3 regions of the Lysinibacillus sp. A1 genome follow, and region 2 is predicted to be linked to each of the others. Evidence: riboswitches for the same ligand, from Rfam matches in the RefSeq annotation. Region 2 holds a riboswitch; each other region holds the start of a gene.

Region 1 (4,290 bases), on a different contig from region 2:
GTGCAACAAAAACTCTTTGCTGTTCACCACCCGATAAGAATTCCATCGGTGTATGCTCATAACGTTTTATGCCTGTTTGCAGCATTGCATGTTGAACTGCTTGTTCATCTTGCTCAGACCAACTTGAAAAAAAGCCTGTTTGATGTGGATAACGTCCAAGCGAAATAGCCTCTCTTACACTGTTTGAGAAAGCGTTCGCATGGAGCTGTGGTAAAACAGCCATTTTTTTTGCTAAAGCACGGGCATTGTAGGAAAGAATGCTTTTTCCATCAATAGAAATCGTGCCCTCAACTGCTGGTAGAATACCACTCATTACCTTTAATAATGTTGATTTCCCACTACCATTTGGCCCTAAAATGCCAAGAATCTTTCCTTTTCCAACTGTAAAGCTTATATCATTGACGATCGGTACGTCTTCATAACCACCTGATAGATGTTCAACAACAATCACGCCCGTACCCCCTTGCCTCTTCGTTGCTTATAAAAAATATAGGAAAAAACAGGCGCTCCAATAAATGCAGTAATGACACCAATGGGCAGTTCCCTTGGCAAGATGATGGTTCTTGCAACTAAATCACAAATAATAAGTAATGTTGCCCCATTAAAAAATGATAATGGAAGTAAATGACGGTGATCAGAACCCCAAATCATTCTTGTCATATGTGGTACAACTAACCCTACAAAGCCAATTGTGCCTGAAACAGCAACTGCTGCTCCAGTTAGCATGGAGCCACCTACTAAAATCAAATACTTACTTCGCTTTACATTGACACCTAAATGCTTCGCTCTTTCTTCCCCATATAACAAAACATTAAGCTCACGTCTCTGTGTCCACAGCATAAGGGAACCAACAATGACAAATGGGATAATCATTTGAACATACGGCCAGCCACGCATAGAAACAGAACCGAGTAGCCAGCCGATTACTTGGCGCAGTTCCTCTCCCGATAAAGCAATCATTAACGAGATTAACGATCCTAAAAATGAACTAAAGATAACACCTGTTAAAATCAGTGTTTCCATCTTTAAAGAACGGTCCACTACTCTAGCAAAGCTCATCACTATCACCATTGTAATGATTGCGCCTATCATGCTAAAGGTAGGTAAGGCATACAAGCCTACAACAGGCATAGAAATACTAAAAAAGATTGTCATGACTGCGCCGACAGAAGCACCAGATGAAATACCTAATGTATATGGATCTGCTAATGGATTTTTGAGCAAGCCTTGGAAAGCCGCTCCCGCAATGGCGAGAGAAGCTCCTACTAGCCCCGCTAAAAGCACACGGGGCAGGCGAATTTTCCAAAAGATATTGGCAGCTGTTTCATCAACTGACTGATTCCACAACACTTCTATCGGAATATGAACAGAGCCTATAGCGACGCCACACCAGATGCTAATGATAAGAAGCGTACATGTTAATACATAGGCTGTTGCTACTTTTTTCACTTAAATACCTCAGGGTAGATAGCTTTTGCTAATTCCTCAAGGCCATCCGCTAAACGTGGTCCCTGACGGCTTGTTGTGCTTTCATCTACTTGCACAATAGCATTATTTTTCACTGCATTTATTGTATCGAAACCAGCACGCTTTGGTATTTTTGTTAAAATATCAGGTACATAACTATATGTCACCACGATGACATCTGGATTTTTTGTGATAATTTGTTCTGCACCAATTTCATACCAATTATCACCGTCTGCTGCTACATTTTTTGCATGGATCATCTCCAGCATTGCGTTCATAAATGTGCCTTGTCCAGCTGTATAAATATTAGGTTCATCAGAGGCTTCTACAAAAACGTTCTTAGGTTCAACGTCTTTCACTTTCCCCTGAACCTCTTCCACTTTCGCCTTCATGTCAGCAATGATTTTTTCGGCTTCTGGTAATTTCCCTGTAGCACGCCCAAGCTGTTCAATCGTTGTATAGGTTTCATTAAAATCTTGGGCATTTTTTACAACAAATACTTTCACGTCCGCCGATTCTAGCTGTGCTATAGCTGATTCCGAAAGAGACATGCTAGATTCATGAGCAAAAACGATATCTGGCTTTAAGGCAATAATTTGTTCAATATTGTACTCCATGCCACCAACTTTTTCTTTTTCAGCTACCTCTGGTGGATAATCGTCGTTGTCTGTAACCCCTACTATTTCATCCTTTAAACCTAGGCCAAACAATATTTCTGTATTACTTGGAATAAGTGACACTATTTTCTCAGGAGGAGCCTCTAGTGTAATATCCTTCCCAATAGCATCCGTTATAGTCATAGGGAATGTTGCTTCTTCCGCCTTAGATGTTTCTTGTTGTGTTTGTTCTTTTGTAGGTGTGGAATTGTCTTTTTGTGCCTCTTGTCCACAAGCTGCTAGCAACCCTATCGTTAAAAATGCCGATACCCCTATTTTCCAAAATTTCTTCATGTGAATCCTCCTTCGTTGATTTGTGCGTTCAGGTGTTAGAAATATTGTTCCATCAAAATAAGACCCCTCATCTTCGAATGATGAGGGGTCAAAATCGCACCAAAAAACTGATACAAAATCCACCATCCTATCCTCGTAGGCTGTCATGTCTATGCTATAAAGGCAGGTCTCCTGGCTTGTGCATTACGTTTTTTCAAGCCTTCCCGAAATCTTCAGTGGCATCATTTGAAAAAACTCACACTTACAGTGGCGGGACCGCATCGGAATTACACCGATTTCCCTTTTCACTTTACATAAGTAAAGAACCTTTATACTATTCAGTTGATTTTATTATACATGAAATTAAAAAAAGTCGCCTCTATATCAAGGCGACTCCAAAGGTTATTAGACGATTTCAGCAAAATACTGTACGGTTTTCATCGGAGCACCAATCGTTCGTAATGACCAAGTTTGCTCTAAATAAACATCCGCTAGTTTGTCATATTTCCCACCAAATTTTTGTGCCCACTCAACGGCTACGACACTTTCATATAATTGAGCCATTTTTTTGGCAACATCCTTTGCTTCAAACGTTTTTGTCGCTTCATCGAGAGTACTAAAAATTTGTAAGGTTGCCGATAGTTTAGTTAATTGCTCTTGAACGATTTTCACTAATGAATGGTCTGTTAAAACTTCTAATCGCGCGCCCATCTCTTGAATAAACAATTCATGTGCCCTGTATTTATCCACTAAGCGAATAAGCTCCAAAGCTAGTATATTAGACGTACCCTCCCATACCGTCAACACTTGCGCATCTCTCAGTAAGCGTGGTGTTACAAAGTCCTCAATATAGCCATTCCCTCCATGTAGCTCAATTGCTTCACTTGCATAATGGACCGCTTGCTCTGCCGTTTCCTTTTTCATAATGGCAATATATAAACGGTTCATGATGATGTCTTGTTCTGTTCCCTGACCACTTGTCACTTTATCGTATAATTGAATAAGATCAAAAATCGTGGCTACTTCTACATGCAGCTTAGCGGCATATTTACCTAATGTATCCTGGATCATAGGATACTGTGTTAAAGGTTTACCAAAGGCATATCGATTTGACACATAGTGCTTCGCCTCTAAGAAGCCACGGCGCATAATACCAATGGATGCCACAGCATTACAAATTCTTGATAAATTAAGCGCCTCCAGCATATAATAAATCCCTTTATTTTGATCACCAACTACATACGCGAGTGCTCCATCAAACTCAACCTCACCAGATGGAACGGCTTTCACACCTAATTTATCTTTTAGTCGTCGAATACGAAGATGGTTAGCCGATCCATCTTCATTTCGCCATGGAACTGCAAATAGGGTTAATCCTTTAGAGCCTGCTTGTGCACCCTCTATTCGTGCCAATACCATTGCAACCCCACACATCCCTGCATTGGAGGCAAAATACTTTTCACCATAGAGGCGGTATTCATTCTCCACAAGTTTTGCTTCTACTACATTCGCACCAACATCCGAGCCTCCTTGTCGCTCTGTTAAAAAAGTCGCTCCCTCATATAGCTCCATATCGCCTGTTGCACAAACATGCGGTAAGAAGCGCTGCTTAACTTCTTCCTCTGCATAATGGTCTAATAAATAGGCAGTGGCCATCGTTAACGTCACAGGGCAATAAAAACCGGGCTCTGCATGTGACAGTAAATAACCTTGTGCAAAACTATAGACATAATTCCCTTTGTGACCTAGTTGGGGAATATCTTTATGCACATAGCCAACAATCCCCGTATTATATGTCTCCTCAATTGTTTTTTTGTAGCCGTCATTGACCCATACCTCTGAAACCTCTTCGCCATAGGCATTATACCTTTGAAGGCGAGGCTCTCCTTGTCGA
Region 2 (4,290 bases):
AAAGATTTTAATTCGCTAATATTATATTTTTTCAAGAAGTTCATGACAATAACTGTTAATATTCCTTCACTCACAGCTAATGGGATTTGTGTTAAGGCAAAAATACTTGCGAACTTTGTAAAGGAAGCCATAAAGCCTCCAACTTCAGATGGGAAGGCTAGTGCTAATTGAACGGAAGTCACCACATATGTACCTAAATCCCCAAGCATAGCCGCAAAGAAAACAGCTAATGAAAACGATAACCCCATTTGTTGCGCCCCTTTAAATACAAAGTAGGCGATAAACGGGCCTACGATAGCCATCGAAAAAGCATTAGCCCCTAATGTTGTGATCCCACCATGTGCTAAAAGTAAAGATTGGAATAATAAAACAATTGTCCCGATGACACTCATCGCTAACGGTCCAAATAATACTGTCCCGAGACCTACTCCTGTTGGATGTGAGCAGCTCCCTGTAACTGAAGGGATTTTTAAGGCTGATAGGACAAAGGCAAACGCACCGGACAGCCCCAGAATCATTTTTGTTTCAGGGTTTTCTTCAATTGTTTTACGAATAGAGCGCAATCCTAAAATAATAAATGGGATGGAGATTGCCCACCAAAAAATAGCCCATTCGATTGGTAAAAACCCTTCCATGATATGCATGGCGAAGGCACGCTTTGGCACCATTAAAAAAGCCAATAGAAAATAACTAAATTTCCACCAAGACAGCTTCAATTTTCTTCCTCCAAACTGTAAATAGATTTTTAGAATGTAGCGTGCGTAATAAAAAAGCACTTTTCCGTTGTTGGAAAAGTGCATAGCTAAAAAAGCAAATAACATTTTCATCTGCTAAGCCGCACACCTATCCTCGTAGGCTGAAACGATCACTTATTTTCGGCAGGTCTCCTGGCTCTAGTTCAACACTTTATAGGTCTTCCCATCTATTGGACAGTGACATGTTCTATAAAGCTCCCTATTACAGTGGCGGGACCGCGCCGGACTTAAACCGGCTTCCCTTTTAAGCAAAATGACGAGCATTTTACACCGAAAAATAGTAAGTTGTGAGATTTCACGACAAAGTGTATCACGAATTTCCATAAATATGCTATACTTTTTTTATAAAAAATTAAAAATAGAATATCAATGTCGAAAATTCTGATAACTAACGTTTTTTAGGATTAAAGAAGGCAAATTCAATTTTTTAATAGCTTTCAACCCTCCTATGAAATTGATAAATTTGTCATGATTTTTTAAAGAAATATTGAAATTTTAAAATAATAAGATATGATTAAGACAGTTTTCTATTATATATACGATTAAAAATTTCATATAAAACGTCGATAAGTGCTCGAAGAACTCGAGATAATAGGGAAATTGGTGAAAGTCCAATACAGCCCCCGCTACTGTAATAGCTGATGAAATCGCAATGCCACCTGTGCAAACTAGGGAAGGTGCGACAGTAAAATGAAGCTTAAGTCAGGAAACCTGCTTATCAGATTGTGCATGCAAACTTTTCGGAGGGAGAAGTTGAAGCAAAAGCGAGGATCTGTCTTTCAATCTATTCGTTTTTATTTGGCTTCTACAAACCTTTACTCTTCGGCAGAGTAAAGGTTTTTTCTTTTTTCCAAAAGCAAATGAGGGGAGATATAAGATGACAACGTGGAATTTAGAGGGGATGAAAACACATCTCTTTATTTGCAATGGCAGTAGCTGTATGAACAAGGGTGGGGAGGAAATTACCCAAGCTATACGAGATGAAATACAGCGTAACGCACTAGATAAAGAAATACATACGACAAGAACGCGCTGTAATGGACGATGCAAGGATGCTTGTGTTGTAATTGCTTACCCTCAGGGGAATTGGTATCGTGTACCATCAACGGAGCATGCTAGAACACTTGTACAGGATTTGCATCATGAATCCTTATATAACGATCATGTTTTTACACTTCGAGAAGGGACATTACAGCGAACAGCGCAAACGACAGCCATTAAAGGGATTGAAAAGGTGAAAGAGGGGTAAAAACATGGCGCAAAAAGGGAAAATTTTCGTAGTAGGCTTTGGGCCTGGAGACTTTAAGCATATTACGACACGTGCAGTAGAGGCTTTACAACAAAGTGATATGATCATAGGCTATAAAACCTATGTTGAGCTGATTCAAGATTTAGTCAGCGCAAAATCCATTGTCAGTACAGGTATGACAGAGGAAGTGTCACGTGCTCAGGAGGCCGTTCGTCAAGCAGAGGCAGGAAGTATTGTTTCGGTCATTTCGAGTGGAGATGCGGGCGTTTATGGTATGGCGGGATTAGTGTATGAAGTATTAATTGAGCTAGGCTGGACAGAGGCAACTGGTATTGAAGTGGAGATTGTCCCAGGTATTTCAGCTATCAATTCATGTGCTAGTTTACTTGGTGCACCCATTATGCATGATGCTTGTACCATTAGTTTGAGTGACCATCTTACGCCATGGAATTTAATTGCGAAGCGTGTGGAAGCCGCAGCTATGGCCGATTTTGTTATTGCTTTATACAATCCTAAAAGTGGTCGCCGTACAAGACAAATTGTCGAAGCGCAACGAATTCTTTTAGAATATCGTTCTCCTGACACACCAGTAGGGCTTGTAAAAAGTGCCTATCGAGAACGTCAGGAAGTGACGATGACGACATTGGCAAAAATGTTGGAACATGATATTGGTATGCTGACAACGGTTATTATCGGAAACTCATCTACGTTCTTCTATGATAATAAAATGATTACACCGCGTGGCTACCAACGTAAATATACACTTGGCGAGGAAAAACAGCCATTACGTCCACATCAACGCTTACGGGAAGAAAATGAGCCATGGGCGATGAATCAAGAGACAGGAACAGCACGAAATGACTTTGCGGCAGACCCTAATGCAGGGAGAATGAATAAACCCAGTATAGCCGTTATGCCAAAGCCGCAAAAAACAGCACTTGAAATGGCTACAGCTGCGCTTGCAATGGTAAAGGGAACAAGTGCTATCAAGGCTACGCCAAAGCTTGTACAACAAAAAATAGAATCAATTTTTGAATTGGCAGTGAGCCCTGGCGTGGCCAATAAATTTTTCACACCACAGCAAATGATGACGTTAGCAGAGGTCGTAGGAGAAGAAGGATCAATGGAATATACACCAGATCATCAAATCCATTTAAAAATACCTACAACAACGCCTGAACGTATCACTGAGAAATTACAGGAAGTAGGCTTTTTATTAGCACCAATTGGTGATGTGTTGTCGTTGAAGGCTTGTGATTTTTGCTACGGTGAAAAAGCAGATTCCATTCCGTATGCGGAGGAAATTCAAGAAAAGCTTGGTGGTATGTCATTACCGAAAACGTTAAATATTGGCTTCAATGGCTGTGGGATGGCTTGTTATCGAGCCGTGTTTGATGATATTGGGATTGTTTATCGCAAAAGTAAATTTGATGTCTTTATTGGGGCGAAGCCAGTCGGACGTACGGCTCATGCAGCACAGCCTGTTGTAGAAGGTTTGGAGCCTGATCAATTAATCCCTTTAATTACAGATATTATTGAAGAATATAAAGCCAATGCGCATCCAAACGAACGTCTATTTAAATACTTCAAGCGGGTGAAAAAGATATTGCATTTTACGTATCAAGATATGTCTTCCAAAATAAAAATAGAGCCAGCTCCGTGCGGCGACTAGTGAGGAGAAAAGTGATGAAAGCTATATTATTTGTTGGCCATGGCAGCCGTTTAGCAGCAGGAAATGATGAGGTGCGTACATTTATCGAGCAAATGAAATCTCGCATTGATGAACAATATTTAGTGGAAACATGTTTCCTTGAATTTGCTTCTCCTAATATTGAAGAAGGTATTACAAACTGTGTGAAAAAGGGTGCTTCAGAGGTACATGTCATCCCGATTATTTTACTTCATGCAGGTCATTCCAAGCTACATATTCCAGCAGAAATCGAGCATGCTCGTGAGCATTATCCGAATATCACATTCACATATGGTCAAACAATTGGCATTCATGAAGAAATATTTGCGATATTACAAGATCGTTTAGTTGAAATTGGATTTGATACTGAACAAGAACAGGAAGACACAGCCATTTTATTAATTGCTCGAGGAGGCAGTGATCCTTATGCAAATGGAGATTTCTATAAAATTACACGATTGCTATGGGAAAAACTACCTGTTAAATACGTAGAAAGTGCCTTTATGGGCGTAACGGACCCACGTGTTGAAGAAGGCATTGAACGCTGTGTCAAACTAGGTGCTAAAAAAATTATTATGCTTCCTTACTTTTTATTC
Region 3 (4,290 bases), on a different contig from region 2:
ATAAATTGGTAGAACGTGCTACTATAGGAATGAAGAGGTAGAAAGTTAGTAGGGAGGCTATTTGATGAAATCAATCAACTTGCAAGATACGTTCTTGAACCAACTACGTAAAAACAGTGTTTTTGTAACTGTATTTCTATTAAACGGATTTCAGTTAAAAGGGACTGTGAAATCATATGATAATTTTACAGTTTTATTATTGGATGCTGAAAATAAGCAGCACCTGATTTACAAGCACGCCATTTCTACATTCGTTCCAGCTAAACAAATAGAATTTTTAGAGACAGAAGCATAAAAAGATTGTTAAACAGTTAGTGTTCTCCACACTGGCTGTTTTTTTTGCTACAGGCTATAATGATAGAGGAAATAGATATTTGGAGGACGAGTTTGATGAAATCAATGGAAACAACACAATTATTAGAACTATTAGATGCAAATGAAGACCTATATATTATTGATGTACGTGAAGAGGATGAAGTTGCACATGGCATGATTCCTGGTGCTCAGCATATTGCTCTTGGGACAATCCCAGAACGTCTTGAGGAATTAGATGAAACTAAGCCATATATTATCGTTTGTAAGGCTGGTGGCCGTTCAGCTAATGCTTGTTTTTATTTAGAGGCACAAGGATTTGATGTGACAAACCTTGAAGGCGGCATGTTAGCTTACGATGGTGAATTAGAATTTAAATAATGACATAATGAAAAAAGAAAGAGTGTATACTCTTTCTTTTTTCATATGCTTATTTTTGGAGTGAGTCCATGACGAGGCTAAAGTTTTTTTCAAAGTTCATGTACGGGTTCACATTTTTTTGGCCGCGAACCTTTGAAGCATAGCTGGCAAAATTTAAACCAGCACCGTATATTTGTAAAGCGCCATTCGCAAGATCTCCCTTTTGTAAAAGCTCAATGCCATCCTTTAAGAAATTTTCACTCTCATCGAAATGACATTCCGCCATGTATTTATCTCCACTATAAAATAATTTCAAATTTTCCATAATGACATACGCTGTTTCTTCACTGATGGAAGCATCAACATTCATTAATAACTGATTAATCGGTTTCACTAACTGAGCGTAATGACTATCATAATTTTCACAAGTCTCCGCAATCGCGTTTCTTAATTCTCTTGCATTCATTCTAACTCCTCCTAAAAAGAAAATTTTATCCTTACCTATGAAGTAATTAGCGTTTCCTTTTCCCTTTATCTATAAATCGTACTCTGTAATTTTCAGAAATATGTTACAATTATATCGATGAAGGAGGGATTTTGTATGTTTCGTTCAATAGCACCCCCAACAATGTCTTTACAGTAGAATCTACTGTTAAGGCATACAATAACAGTTTGCTCATTTTCAATAGATTCTACTGTGTAGGTTAATACTTATACGTAGAAAGTAGGAATTGTAATGAGCGGAAAATTAGCGTTTGTATTATCCATGATTATTTTTGGTGCAGTTGGTGTTTTTGCCAAGTATATCCCTTTGTCTTCAAGTGAAATCGCTTTTTGGATGAGTTTAATTGGTGCTTGTTTTTTGATAGTGATTTTTATTTTTAAAAAGAAAAGTTTAACGAAAAGAAGTATTCTCAAAAATAAGTGGAAATTAATTCTTTCTAGTGTTGCCTTATGTGGGAATTGGATTTTCTTATTTCAGGCTTATAAAGAAACAACAATTGCTAATGCTGCACTCAGTTATTATTTTGCACCAATACTAGTTATCTGTTTATCTCCAATAATCTTAAAAGAGAAGCTAGTTGGCAGAAAAATACTGTATGTCTGTGTGGCTATTATCGGACTATTTTTGATTGTCCAAAGTCAAGGCACTGGAGACAGTAAACATTTTATTGGTATTGTCTACGGTCTTATCGCTGCATGCTTTTATACAGCTCTAACATTTACAAATAAATGTATATGTGGCTTAAAAGAACCGGAAAATACAATTATTCAACTATCTTTAGCAGCTTTTTTCCTTTGTTTTTATATACTTGGAACAACAGGGTTTCAGGTTATGACACTCAATTTTAAGTCAGTCCTATTATTAATGACATTAGGTATTGTCCATGCAGGGGTTGGATTTTTATTGTTCTTTTGGGGCATGTCAAAGCTGAAAGGGCAAAGTATAGCCATTCTTAGCTATATAGATCCACTGACATCATTAGTCATTTCAACGATGATTATTGGAGAAAAAATGACGCTTCTACAAATAATAGGAGCGGTACTATTATTAGGGTCAACATTGCTAAGCGAGCTAGAAAAAGAATAGGCATACAAAGTATCACATTCAAATATTGACAGAAGAAATATGCTGTCGTAGATTAAAAGTAGTTTAATACAAGCATTAGGTGCCCATTAAGGGAGAATAGGGAATAAAGTGAAAAGCTTTAGCGGACCCGCCACTGTAAAAGGGAGTTTAATAGTGAAGACCACTAGCTCATTGCTGGGAAGGTACTATGAAATGTTGAACTTAAGCCAGGAGACCTGCCTATTTGCTTGAAGAGGATATAGATGATGGAAAAGTCTGTAGTTTATTTGTCATGACAATAAACTACAGGCTTTTTATTTTGTCTTCATGAAGAACGAGAGGAGAAATGACAATGCAATTATTACATGACACAATTCAAAACATTCAAGGCGCTAATAAAAATAGTAGGGAGCAAGCAAGGAAGCGAATAGATATTCTTTGTAAGCCGCCAGGTAGCCTAGGTAAATTAGAGTCCATTGCTGTGCAGCTTTCTGGGATTACAGGACAATTATATCCTGTGATTGATCAAAAGGTGATGATTGTCTGTGCAGCAGATCATGGAGTTTGTAAGGAAGGTGTGACGACGAACCCACAAGATGTTACTTTATTTCAAACATTAAATTTCCCAAAAGGAGGTACAGGTGTTTGCGCGATTGCAAGTGTGACGAATACGAAGGTTGTAACGGTCGATGTTGGAGTAAAGGATGATCTTCCACTCAATTCGGGCGTAATCGTTCAAAAAGTAAAATATGGTACAGATAACATGGCACAAGGCCCTGCTATGTCTAGAGAGGAGGCCATTCAATCTATTGAAGCGGGGATTCGTGTGGCAACAGATGAAATCATAAAAGGAGCCAATCTACTTGGTACAGGTGAGATGGGCATCGGTAATACAACGCCGAGTACTGCGATTTTAGCTGTTTTGACTGGCTATGACCCAATTGAAATAACAGGATTTGGAGCAGGTGTTGGTCAAGGAGGAATTGCTCATAAAGCAGCGGTCATTCAAAAAGCAATTACGCTCAACAAACCCAATCCTAATGATATCATTGATGTTCTAGCTAAAGTTGGAGGGCTAGAGATTGGGGCTATGGCTGGTATCATCCTTGCAGCCGCAAGTCATCGAAAACCTGTTGTGATTGATGGATTTATTTCAACTATTGCTGCGCTTATTGCTTATCAAATTGAACCAAAAGTAAAGGATTTTATTATACCTTCTCATGCATCGGAGGAGCCAGGGGCTAAAATTGCCGCTGAATTACTAGGAGTGGAGCCCATGCTGCACATGAATATGCGGCTAGGAGAAGGTTCCGGTGCAGCCCTAGCCTTTCCCCTATTAGATGCTGCTTGCTCGATGATGAAAAATATGGTGACGCTGGAAGAAGCAATGAATCTTTTGACTAAATAGTTACTGAAAAAAAAAATAAGCGCAAATAGTTAAGGAACCATTTGTGCTTATTTAATCAATGATAGACTCTATGCCCGATTCAACCTTCGCAAAGGTAAACGCCATTTCATCATATAGGAAAGAATACGTAAGGCTGTTATTACCGCAAATAAAATATAAAGGAAGATATCTCCTGTAAAAACTTCAAACCCAATAACAAGTCCTGCGAGAGCAGCCCAAACACCATAGACTTCGTCACGAAGAACAAGTGGTTTTCGTCGAGCTAATAAGTCACGCACGATACCACCACCTGAACCAGTTAAGACCGCAGCTACAATGACAGCGCTGATCGGCATATCCAGCTTTACGGCGTAGAGTGCGCCTTGAATAGCAAATGCTGATAAGCCAATTGCATCTGTGAAATTGCCCCAACGATGCCAGTGTTGAATCAAATGATGAGGAAAAATAAAAAATATGGTAATGGCAGCAAGTGCAATTTGAAACATCATATCCTGTCCCCATAATGTCGTGACAGGTAGCCCGATAAGTAAATTTCGAATAGCCCCTCCACCAAAAGCAGTGACGATACCGAGTATATAAACACCGAATAAATCGTATTCCTCTTCCATTGCAATAATTGCCCCAGAAATAGCAAAGGCAA

The links. Region 2 has a riboswitch for cobalamin ahead of PI85_RS08825 (ferredoxin). Riboswitches for the same ligand answer to the same signal wherever they lie in the genome.
Region 1: linked by a shared signal. The riboswitch ahead of PI85_RS15010 (ABC transporter substrate-binding protein) and the one ahead of PI85_RS08825 (ferredoxin) in region 2 are both predicted to bind cobalamin.
Region 3: linked by a shared signal. The riboswitch ahead of cobT (nicotinate-nucleotide--dimethylbenzimidazole phosphoribosyltransferase) and the one ahead of PI85_RS08825 (ferredoxin) in region 2 are both predicted to bind cobalamin.

What each region holds. Positions count from the first base shown of each region.
Region 1 covers NZ_JSZM01000017.1:83,267-87,556, reverse strand. The annotation lists gene PI85_RS15020 (adenosylcobinamide amidohydrolase) at 1-451, opposite strand, end outside; gene PI85_RS15015 (iron ABC transporter permease) at 448-1,449, opposite strand; gene PI85_RS15010 (ABC transporter substrate-binding protein) at 1,446-2,417, opposite strand; cobalamin riboswitch at 2,561-2,742, opposite strand; gene PI85_RS15005 (acyl-CoA dehydrogenase family protein) at 2,802-4,290, opposite strand, start outside.
Region 2 covers NZ_JSZM01000011.1:213,555-217,844, reverse strand. The annotation lists gene PI85_RS08830 (energy-coupling factor ABC transporter permease) at 1-716, opposite strand, end outside; cobalamin riboswitch at 860-1,045, opposite strand; cobalamin riboswitch at 1,307-1,489, shown strand; gene PI85_RS08825 (ferredoxin) at 1,633-2,004, shown strand; gene cobJ (precorrin-3B C(17)-methyltransferase) at 2,009-3,676, shown strand; gene PI85_RS08815 (sirohydrochlorin chelatase) at 3,691-4,290, shown strand, end outside.
Region 3 covers NZ_JSZM01000012.1:565,272-569,561, forward strand. The annotation lists gene hfq (RNA chaperone Hfq) at 65-295, shown strand; gene PI85_RS12220 (rhodanese-like domain-containing protein) at 391-693, shown strand; gene PI85_RS12225 (hypothetical protein) at 743-1,138, opposite strand; gene PI85_RS12230 (DMT family transporter) at 1,409-2,263, shown strand; cobalamin riboswitch at 2,324-2,501, shown strand; gene cobT (nicotinate-nucleotide--dimethylbenzimidazole phosphoribosyltransferase) at 2,595-3,650, shown strand; gene PI85_RS12240 (trimeric intracellular cation channel family protein) at 3,719-4,290, opposite strand, start outside.